DNA from 3 places in the Bacillus sp. UNC322MFChir4.1 genome. Region 2 is predicted to be linked to each of the others. Evidence: riboswitches for the same ligand, from Rfam matches in the RefSeq annotation. Region 2 holds a riboswitch; each other region holds the start of a gene.

Region 1 (3,253 bases), on a different contig from region 2:
TTCACTAGGCTCTAAATAATATGCAGAAAATTTCTCTTTTTCAATTCGTTTCACAAGTGTAATAGTTCCTCCTACATATACATTAGGACGATCATATAATTTCTTCACACCCGGATGTTCGTCTTCTACCGTTTTATAGACAAGGAATGCTTCTTTTTCTTTATTTGGCGTGTAAATCTCTTCAACTTGAATCACACCATAAGTCACTCCTTCTTTTACAAGCCTAACTTCTTCTCCTACTTGCAATTCTTTCGCTTTTTCTTCTGTTATAGGCAATGTAATGGGAATGCTCCATACTTCTCCATCTGTTAATCTCATTTCCGCTACTACAGACTCATAATCACTTTCCCCTAAAAAACCAGTAAGCGGGCTATATCCACCGATAGCGATCAGTTCTAAATCACTTAACGCCACCCCATCTAACTCAATTTCCTTTACGATATGTGCGGTTTCATACGTTGTATCAATTCGATTCACTATTGCTTTTGTATCACTCATTCTCGTCTCCTCCTTTTTTATCCCGCATTAACGGGCAGTAATACTCCCGCCTCAAAATTCAGCAAAAGCAAAGAAGTTAGGCGGGAGATAAACTGCCCGTAAAAGCCCGATTGGTTCAACTAATAATCAGTGGGGGATGAAGAAAACCCCCACTGATTAAAGTTTCACTTTATCAGCTTTTATCGATATGAAGACCGCATTCCGTTTTTGTCATGCCAGCCCACCGTCCATCTCTTAAATCACTGCCTTCTTGTACTCGTACTGTGCACGTTTCACATCCGATGCTCGGATATCCAATATCATGAAGTGGATTGTATGGCAAATTATGCTTGTATACATAACGCCAAACCTCTTTCCAAGTCCAATGAATAAGCGGACAAATTTTAACAAATTGAAATCGATGATCTTGATTAATAAACTGCGTATTTTTTCTCGTTTCAGACTGCTCTCTTCTTAAACCTGATATCCATGCTTTCCTACCTGTTAGTCCTTCTTCTAACGGCTTAATTTTTCTTAATTGACAACAAAGGTTTGGATTATGTTCCCATAATTTATCACCATGCTCTTTAGCTTGTTCTCCAAGTGTAAGGTTCGGTTGCTTTTCAATAATATTCAACTGAGGAAATCGTTCTCGTACTTTTTTAATTAAGTCATACGTTTCTTGAAAATGAACATTTGTATCTAAAAATACAACATTTGCAGATGGATTTACTTGGTTAATAATATGCAATAAGACCATTCCTTCTACCCCAAAACTGCATGCATACACAATATCCTGCCTATAATGTTCATAGGCCCAGCGCACCGTCGCTAAAGCACCTTTCGTTTCATCATCCTCTGGAAATGAAACAAAATTATCTTGCCAATTTTCATACGTTAACATCGTTCTCCTCCTACATATAAATCATATAAAAAGGCGGCTTTAATCTATTTTTAATAGATTAAAGCCGCCTCTAGTTTTTCTAGTCAGCATGCTTATTTCAAACGTACTTTTTCACTTTTTTCAAGTTGAATCACTTTACCATCTTGCACAACAATTGTAATTGAACCATATTTCATATCAGCAAGCATCGCTTGAATCTTACTTGCTACTTCCTCAAATTGTTCGCGTCTCCCCATGAACAGCCCCCCTTTTTTCATAAAAAAAATCTTTCCCATTTCGAAAAGACTGTTCCGGTAACGTATCTACCTTATCTTCCAAAATGGATTCCATTTTGCTGGAAGTAGCACCTTACTTTTATAAAGTAGGTTGCCGGGCTTCTTCGGGCCAGTTCCCTCCGCCGCTCTTGATAAGAATTTAATTATATCTTCACTTTAACACAATTCTGAATTTTTTCAATCCTAGTTTTCCGATAAAATTTATTTTTTTAAGAAGAAGGAGTTATTCACCTAAAAAACTCCTTCTTGGGCTAACCATCAGTAGCGGGATGAAGTCGTCATTGATAGAAGTTTCATTTTATACAAATTCCTTTATACGTATGCGATCGTTCCCGATAATATTCTCATACGATTCTCTCTCAACAACAACATGAGATTTTCCACTTTTCACAAACACAACTGCTGGTCGACGAATACGATTATAATTATTCGCCATGGAATAACCATATGCCCCTGTACAAGAAATAGCCAAGAGATCACAAGAAACAACTTTTGGGAGCGCGACATCCCAAATGAGCATATCGCCGCTTTCACAACACTTCCCTGCAATGGAAACCACTTCTTCGGCAGATTCATTTGCTCGGTTTGCTAGCAATGCTTCATAACGAGCTCCGTAAAGTGCTGGTCGAAGGTTATCTGTCATACCCCCATCAACCGATACGTACTTGCGAATGCCTGGAATATCTTTAGTTGCACCCACTGTGTACAAAGTTGTTCCTGCATCACCAACAATACTACGACCTGGTTCTACCCAAATTTCTGGCAGTGGGTATCCATAAGCTGTAAACTGCTCGCGTACTGCATCTGTTACAGCTTGCACATAATCACCAAGAGCAAGCGGGGTATCTCCTTCCGTATAACGAATTCCAAAGCCACCGCCTACATTTAATACGGGAGCTACGTAATCCGTTTCTTTTCTCACTAATTCTAAAAATTTGTGAAGCACTTCAATTGCACGAACAAATCCTGCTGTTTCAAAAATTTGCGATCCAATATGAGAATGAATTCCTAACACATGGTAATTTGATTTTTCTAATGCACTTTTCATTGCTTGTAATGCATGCCCCGTTGAAATACCAAAACCAAACTTGGAATCATCTTGACCTGTTGTAATATATTCATGTGTATGCGCTTCTACTCCTGGAGTCACACGAAGTAGAACACTGACAACTTTTCCGTATTCTTTTGCCAAATCATGCAATATTTCTAGTTCCAAAAAATTATCTACAACGAAACACCCAATGTTAGCTTCTAGCGCCATTCTTATCTCTTCTTCTGTTTTATTATTGCCATGGAAATGGATACGTTCAGCCGGAAATCCTGCTTGCAGCGCCGTATATAACTCTCCGCTAGACACAACATCAAGCGACATATTTTCTTCTGCAGCTAGTCGGCACATTTCCATGCACAAGAACGCTTTGCTTGCATATGCTACTTGATAAGAGAACCCACTCTCTCTAAAAGCACGATGAAATGCACGACATTTCTCACGAATTGCTGCTTCATCATATACATAAAGAGGTGTTCCATATGTCGCTGTAAGTTCAGTAGCATCGCATCCCCCAATTTCTAAATGTCCTTGCTCATTAATGCGGCT
Region 2 (3,253 bases):
TGATCTGGTGTTGGTTGATCAGGATTTCCTTGTCCTAAGTTAATAACATCATGACCAGCTTGCATTACTCCATTTACTTTGGCGACAAGGGAGGCAAAAAATTGTGTTGGTAATGATGTTAATATCTCGGAAGGTTGAAAATGTTTCATACTTTCCACCTCTTTTGAAAGTTGTTACAATTATAGTGACAAATGATATAGTCTTTCCAACTTTTTGTAAAGAAAAAAATAAAAAGGAAGAAGGAAGAGAGTAATGAAAATTGCTTGTGTACAAATGAATATCACTTTTGGCGATGTTGAAAAAAATATAGAACATGCTGAAAAAAAAATAAGCGAAGCGATAAAGGAAAATCCAGATGTTCTTGTATTACCAGAGTTATGGACAACAGGTTATGATTTAGAGCGCCTTCCTGAAATTGCGGATTTAGATGGGAATTATACGAAATGTTTATTATCAAAGTGGAGTAAGCAAAACGACGTAAATATTGTCGGTGGTTCAATCGCTAAACAGACAGAGAATGGTGTTACAAATACGATGTATGTTAGTGATCGAAATGGAAACATTGTAGCTGAATATAGTAAAGTGCATTTGTTTCAACTGATGGATGAGCATAAATACTTAATTGCTGGAAATGAAACGGGGCATTTTCTACTGGAGGATATACCATGCGCAGGAACAATTTGCTATGATATTCGTTTTCCAGAATGGATGCGCGTTCATACCGCGCACGGGGCAACTGTATTATTTGTTGTAGCAGAGTGGCCGCTTGTTCGTTTAGCACATTGGCGGTTATTGCTTCAGGCAAGAGCGATTGAAAATCAATGTTTTGTTGTGGCATGCAATCGTGCTGGGAGTGACCCTAATAATGTATTTGCAGGACATTCTCTTATTATTGATCCTTGGGGAGAAATTGTTACTGAAGCTGATGAAACAGAAACAATTTTGTTTGGAACATTAGATACAAACAAAATCTCAGAAGTGCGAAAGGGGATTCCTGTTTTTTTTGATCGACGTCCAGAATTGTACGCGCAAAAAAAAAGTTGACAAGCCAATTTTATTCTTGATATAGTCAGAACTGAAAATGGAAAATTCGGACAACTATATACTCTTATCAAGAGCAGGTGGAGGGATTTGGCCCGATGAAACCCAGCAACCGACCGTAATACCATTGTGAAATGGGGCGCATAATTGGCGCCTAGTAAGGAACGGTGCTAATTCCAACAGAAAGAGAGACTTTCTGATAGATAAGAGGGGAGAAGTGAATCTTCAAACCTCTTTCGTTGTAGAAAGGGGTTTTCTTATGATGAAAAGCCCTAATATATTAGGGGGGAAACAAAGTGGGATACAAGTAGTTAACAGAAAAAACAGCTGAAATGATTTAGTTTGTTTTTAGTTACCACTTTTTTGTCTCTTCACTTATTTATAATAAGAAGGGAGGAGACAACGATGGAGGAATGGATATCAGTTATTGGCAATGTCGGCTTTCCGATTGTTGTTACACTATACTTACTTCATAGAATTGAAAGTAAGTTAGATAGCGTTATTGTTGCGATTGAGAAGTTACCAAAGCAAATGCAAGGATATGAATCTCCAAAGGAAAATATGTAACGGAAACGGATTGTGCGGAAGAGGCACAATCCGTTTTTGGGTTGGTGAATATATCCAAATTTAAAGAACAACATAAAAACCTCTTTCTTTTTGGGGAGGACAAGAGCATCTGGCCGTGTGTAGAAGCGGTCAGGGCCTATTTTTGCCACATGTGAGATTTCAAACAAAGGGAGGAAGCGAATACAGGTACATATTTTGGTCTGCATAGCGGCGACTTATATATCGGAAAATTAAAGTTGATTTATAGAGAAAGAAAATAGTTTGTTGAATTTTACTGCGCTGTATAACCACCATCAATGACAACAGCTTGTCCTGTAATTCCTTTTGCTTTTTCGCTTGCCAAAAATAAGGCGTAGTTTGAAATTTCTTCTGTATGTAATAATCGTTGTTGTGGTACAAGTGGGTAAATGACTTCTTCTAGTACATGTTCAAGCGGTACGTTTCTTGTTGTAGCTAAATCTTGAAGTTGATTACGAACAAGCGGGGTATCAACATAGCCTGGACAAAGTGCATTTACGGTAATACCGTACTCAGCGCCCTCTAATGCAGCGACTTTTGTAAGCCCAATTACTCCATGCTTGGCGCTATTATATGCAGATTTGCCTGCAAAGCCAACGAGACCATTAATAGAAGCAATGTTCATGATGCGACCGTATCGTTGTTTTTTCATAATAGGAAATGTATGTTTTATTGCAATAAACGGTGCAATTTGCATGATTTTAATCAACATTTCAAACTTTTCGGTTGGGAAATCTTCAATTGGAGAAACGTATTGCATACCTGCATTATTAACTAATACATCAAGTGAACCAAATCGTGTAACAGTTTCAGCGATAGCTCGTTCAATCTCACGTTCTACTGTTACATCACATTGCATTCCAAATACTTTATATCCTTCGTTTTGTAATTGTTGCACTGCCTCTTGTACTCGGTTCTCTAACCGATCCGTAATCATTACAGTTGCACCTTCTTTCGCAAAGGCTTTTCCTATTTCATATCCAATTCCGCTTGCTGCACCTGTTAAAAATACAACGCGATTTTTAAACATGTTTTATTCCATCTCCTCTATGAATATAGTTAGCTCTATTGCTCTATTTATAGAAGCGAAATAGGAAATCCTGCAAGTTTCTAGAGAAGGGGGAAAAGTTTTTAGTTAATACGAAGGTGTATTTATTAACAAAAGGAATAAAAGAAGTTATAAAACCTTTTAGAGTAGAAGAAAGAAATGATTTATATAAATTCATGGTGATTTTTCAACATATAAGTCGCTGCTTTGCAGAATACAACATGGCCGCTACTTGTTTTCTTGTTTTGTTTTCATCCTTGCATGTGGTAGGAAAAGGCCCTGACCGTTTCTATGCGTGGCCAGATGCTCTCGTCCTTCTAAAAAGAAAAGAGTTTTTATATCGGCTCTTTGACTTGTATATATAGAAGTAATTATAATAGTTACTCTTTTTCTATACGCAATAAAGGACTTTGTAAAGATAATTCTCTTTGTGTATTCGTTAATAAGGAATCTATTTTTGATTTATGAGGGGGAGGAATGATGTAATGCATAAGGTTTGTAGGAGAAGGATGGTGCTCGGAACCGTTTGGACACTCGGGATCTGCAATTGTAAGCTTGTCCTGTACACGTCGCGTGAAT
Region 3 (3,253 bases), on a different contig from region 2:
TCAAGCGGTAAGAATGGAGAACCGAAGCATGTTGAGAATGTTGCTTGCGGTGAAGTAATACCGCGCTCAGTTCCTGCTAGTTTACTAGTGTAACCGCTTAAGAAATGATACATAGCTTGCTCTTTCGTTAATTTACTAATTGGAGGCAATACGCCGAATGCATCAGCAGTTAAGAAAATGATTGTATTTGGATGACCTGCAACGCTAGGTAACACAATGTTATCAATTGCATCAATTGGATAAGCTGCACGTGTATTTTCTGTTAATGCAGTATCATCGTAATCGGCAATGCGTGTATGCTCATCAAGCACAACGTTTTCTAAAACAGAACCAAATTTGATTGCGTCAAAGATCTGTGGTTCTTTCTCACGAGATAAGTTCACACATTTTGCATAGCAACCGCCTTCAATATTAAACACACCGTTATCAGACCAACCGTGCTCATCATCACCAATTAATTTACGGTTCGGATCAGCAGATAATGTTGTTTTGCCTGTTCCAGATAAACCGAAGAATAAAGCAACATCGCCTTCTTCGCCTACGTTTGCAGAGCAGTGCATAGAGAAAATATCTTGCTCTGGAAGTAAGTAGTTCATAATAGAGAAGATTGATTTTTTCATTTCACCAGCGTATTCTGTACCCCCGATTAACACGATACGCTTTTCAAATGAAACGATAATAAATGTTTCTGAATTTGTGCCGTCAACTGCTGGATCTGCTTTAAAGTTTGGTGCAGATACAATTGTGAACTGTGCATCATGGTCTTGTAATTCTTCTTCAGTTGGACGAATGAATAGTTGATGCGCAAATAAGTTATGCCAAGCATATTCATTAATAACTTGAAGAGGAAGACGGTAGTTGCGGTCTGCTCCTGCAAATCCTTTGAACACGAATAGTTCTTCTTTATCTTTTAAGTATTCCAGCACTTTTGTATATAATTTATTGAAATGTTCTTCAGAAATTGGTTGGTTCACAGATCCCCAAGCAATTTTGTCCGTAACAGATGCTTCGTCTACAATAAATTTATCTTTCGGAGAACGTCCTGTATATTTTCCTGTTGAAACAGAAACTGCGCCAGTAGAAGATAATTGACCTTCTTTTCTCATTAATACCTTTTCCGTTAATTGCGGAACGCTCAATTGAACCTGTGCATTGCTTCCGTTCAATAGTTCATGTAATCCAATTTGGACATTCGCAGTACTCATATTTATATACCATCCTTTATTTGATTTATGAATATTCATCGTAATCCCCACTAAAAGTATAACACAATCATATAAATAATGTATACTATTTATTTGTTTTTTGTTTGTGTTATTATATTATTTTTTCCATAAATTTCTGCCCTGAAAAACTTATAGGAATATGTGTATTTGGATTGACAAATGAAATTCATTTCTTTAGTATAGTTGAGGACGGATACTCTCTTATTCCGAGCTGGCGGAGGGACAGGCCCTATGAAGCCCGGCAACCTCACTTGTATGAAAGTCAAACAAGTGAATAGGTGCTTAAACCTGTGCGAGGCGAATAGTCTCGAACGATAAGAGCGAAGGGCAAAAAGCAGTATGCAAGTAGCAAATACAACCTTTCCTCTAATAGGGAAAGGTTTTTCTTTTGTACTTGTATGGGAAAATACATGAATGTCGCAGTTTGTGGCAAATTAAGGATGAGTTCCGTACAATATATATCATTACTGTAGGGAGGTTTACCACATGACAAAAAAACGTCATCTGTTCACATCTGAGTCTGTAACTGAAGGACATCCAGATAAAATTTGTGACCAAATTTCTGATTCTATTTTAGATGCAATCTTATCAAAAGATGCAAACGCACGTGTAGCTTGTGAAACAACAGTAACAACTGGTTTAGTATTGGTAGCGGGAGAGATTACAACTTCTACTTATGTGGATATTCCAAAAATCGTTCGTGAAACAATTCAAGGAATCGGTTACACTCGTGCAAAATACGGATTTGATGCAGAAACTTGTGCAGTTTTAACATCTATCGATGAGCAATCTGCTGACATCGCAATGGGTGTTGACCAAGCGTTAGAAGCACGCGAAGGTCAAATGACTGACGAAGAGATTGAAGCAATCGGTGCAGGCGACCAAGGTTTAATGTTTGGTTTCGCATGTAATGAAACAAAAGAATTAATGCCACTTCCAATCTCACTTGCTCACAAATTAGCTCGTCGTTTAACGGAAGTTCGTAAAGATGATACATTACCATACTTACGTCCAGACGGTAAAACACAAGTAACAGTTGAGTATGATGAAAATGGTAAACCAGTTCGCGTCGACACAATCGTAATTTCTACGCAACATCATCCAGAGATTGCTTGGGAACAAATCGATCGCAACTTAAAAGAATTTGTAATTAAACCAGTTGTACCAGCTGAATTAATCGATGAAGAAACAAAATTCTTCATTAACCCAACAGGCCGCTTCGTTATTGGTGGACCACAAGGCGATGCTGGTTTAACAGGTCGTAAAATAATCGTTGATACTTACGGCGGATATGCTCGTCACGGCGGCGGTGCATTCTCTGGTAAGGATGCAACAAAAGTTGACCGCTCTGCAGCATACGCAGCTCGTTACGTTGCGAAAAACATCGTAGCATCAGGACTTGCTGACAAAGCAGAAGTACAACTTGCATACGCAATCGGCGTAGCACAACCAGTATCTATCTCTGTTGATACATTTGGCACTGGAAAAGTATCTGAAGAAGTATTAGTAGAACTAATCCGAAGCAACTTCGATCTTCGCCCAGCTGGCATCATCAAAATGTTAGACTTACGTCGCCCAATTTACAAACAAACAGCAGCTTACGGCCACTTCGGACGTACTGATGTAGATCTATCATGGGAACGTACAGACAAAGCTGAAGCTTTAAAAGAGCAAGCTGGTCTATAATATAGGAAGAAAAAAGCTTTGCGCGTGTGCGCAAAGCTTTTTTTATTTATGGAAATACATAAAGTGAAACTTTAATCAGTGGGGGTTTTTTCATCCCCCACTGATTATTAGTTGAACCAATCGGGCTTTTACAGGCAGTTTATCTCCCACCTAACTTCTTTGCTTTCGCCGAATTTTGAGGTGGGAGTATTACTGCCCGCGAATAGCGGGATAAAGTTTTCTTTATTAGGTAAGTTCAAATAATAAGCAAGACGGATTGACTAAGTTATATGGTCGTTTCACAAAAACTGCGGTTGGTTTCATTCATTTTCATATCAATAAATCAAACTTTATTTATTGAA

Evidence for each region. A riboswitch is a leader RNA that binds a small molecule or an ion and turns the genes downstream of it on or off. The one in region 2 is predicted to bind S-adenosylmethionine.
Region 1: it holds a riboswitch for S-adenosylmethionine, as region 2 does, so the genes downstream of both, BR72_RS25845 (YezD family protein) here and BR72_RS01345 (YvrJ family protein) in region 2, are expected to answer to the same signal.
Region 3: it holds a riboswitch for S-adenosylmethionine, as region 2 does, so the genes downstream of both, metK (methionine adenosyltransferase) here and BR72_RS01345 (YvrJ family protein) in region 2, are expected to answer to the same signal.

The regions. Positions count from the first base shown of each region.
Region 1 is NZ_KN050809.1:184,812-188,064, forward strand. It holds gene sat (sulfate adenylyltransferase) at 1-498, opposite strand, end outside; gene BR72_RS18185 (phosphoadenylyl-sulfate reductase) at 671-1,381, opposite strand; gene BR72_RS25845 (YezD family protein) at 1,474-1,617, opposite strand; SAM riboswitch class I at 1,686-1,794, opposite strand; gene lysA (diaminopimelate decarboxylase) at 1,955-3,253, opposite strand, start outside.
Region 2 is NZ_JQKQ01000001.1:281,019-284,271, reverse strand. It holds gene BR72_RS01355 (pyridoxal phosphate-dependent aminotransferase) at 1-158, opposite strand, end outside; gene BR72_RS01350 (carbon-nitrogen family hydrolase) at 253-1,044, shown strand; SAM riboswitch class I at 1,106-1,251, shown strand; gene BR72_RS01345 (YvrJ family protein) at 1,447-1,608, shown strand; gene BR72_RS01340 (3-hydroxybutyrate dehydrogenase) at 1,880-2,656, opposite strand; gene BR72_RS01330 (ImmA/IrrE family metallo-endopeptidase) at 3,055-3,253, opposite strand, start outside.
Region 3 is NZ_KN050810.1:233,371-236,623, reverse strand. It holds gene pckA (phosphoenolpyruvate carboxykinase (ATP)) at 1-1,205, opposite strand, end outside; SAM riboswitch class I at 1,425-1,547, shown strand; gene metK (methionine adenosyltransferase) at 1,713-2,912, shown strand; gene BR72_RS20255 (DUF4097 family beta strand repeat-containing protein) at 3,242-3,253, opposite strand, start outside.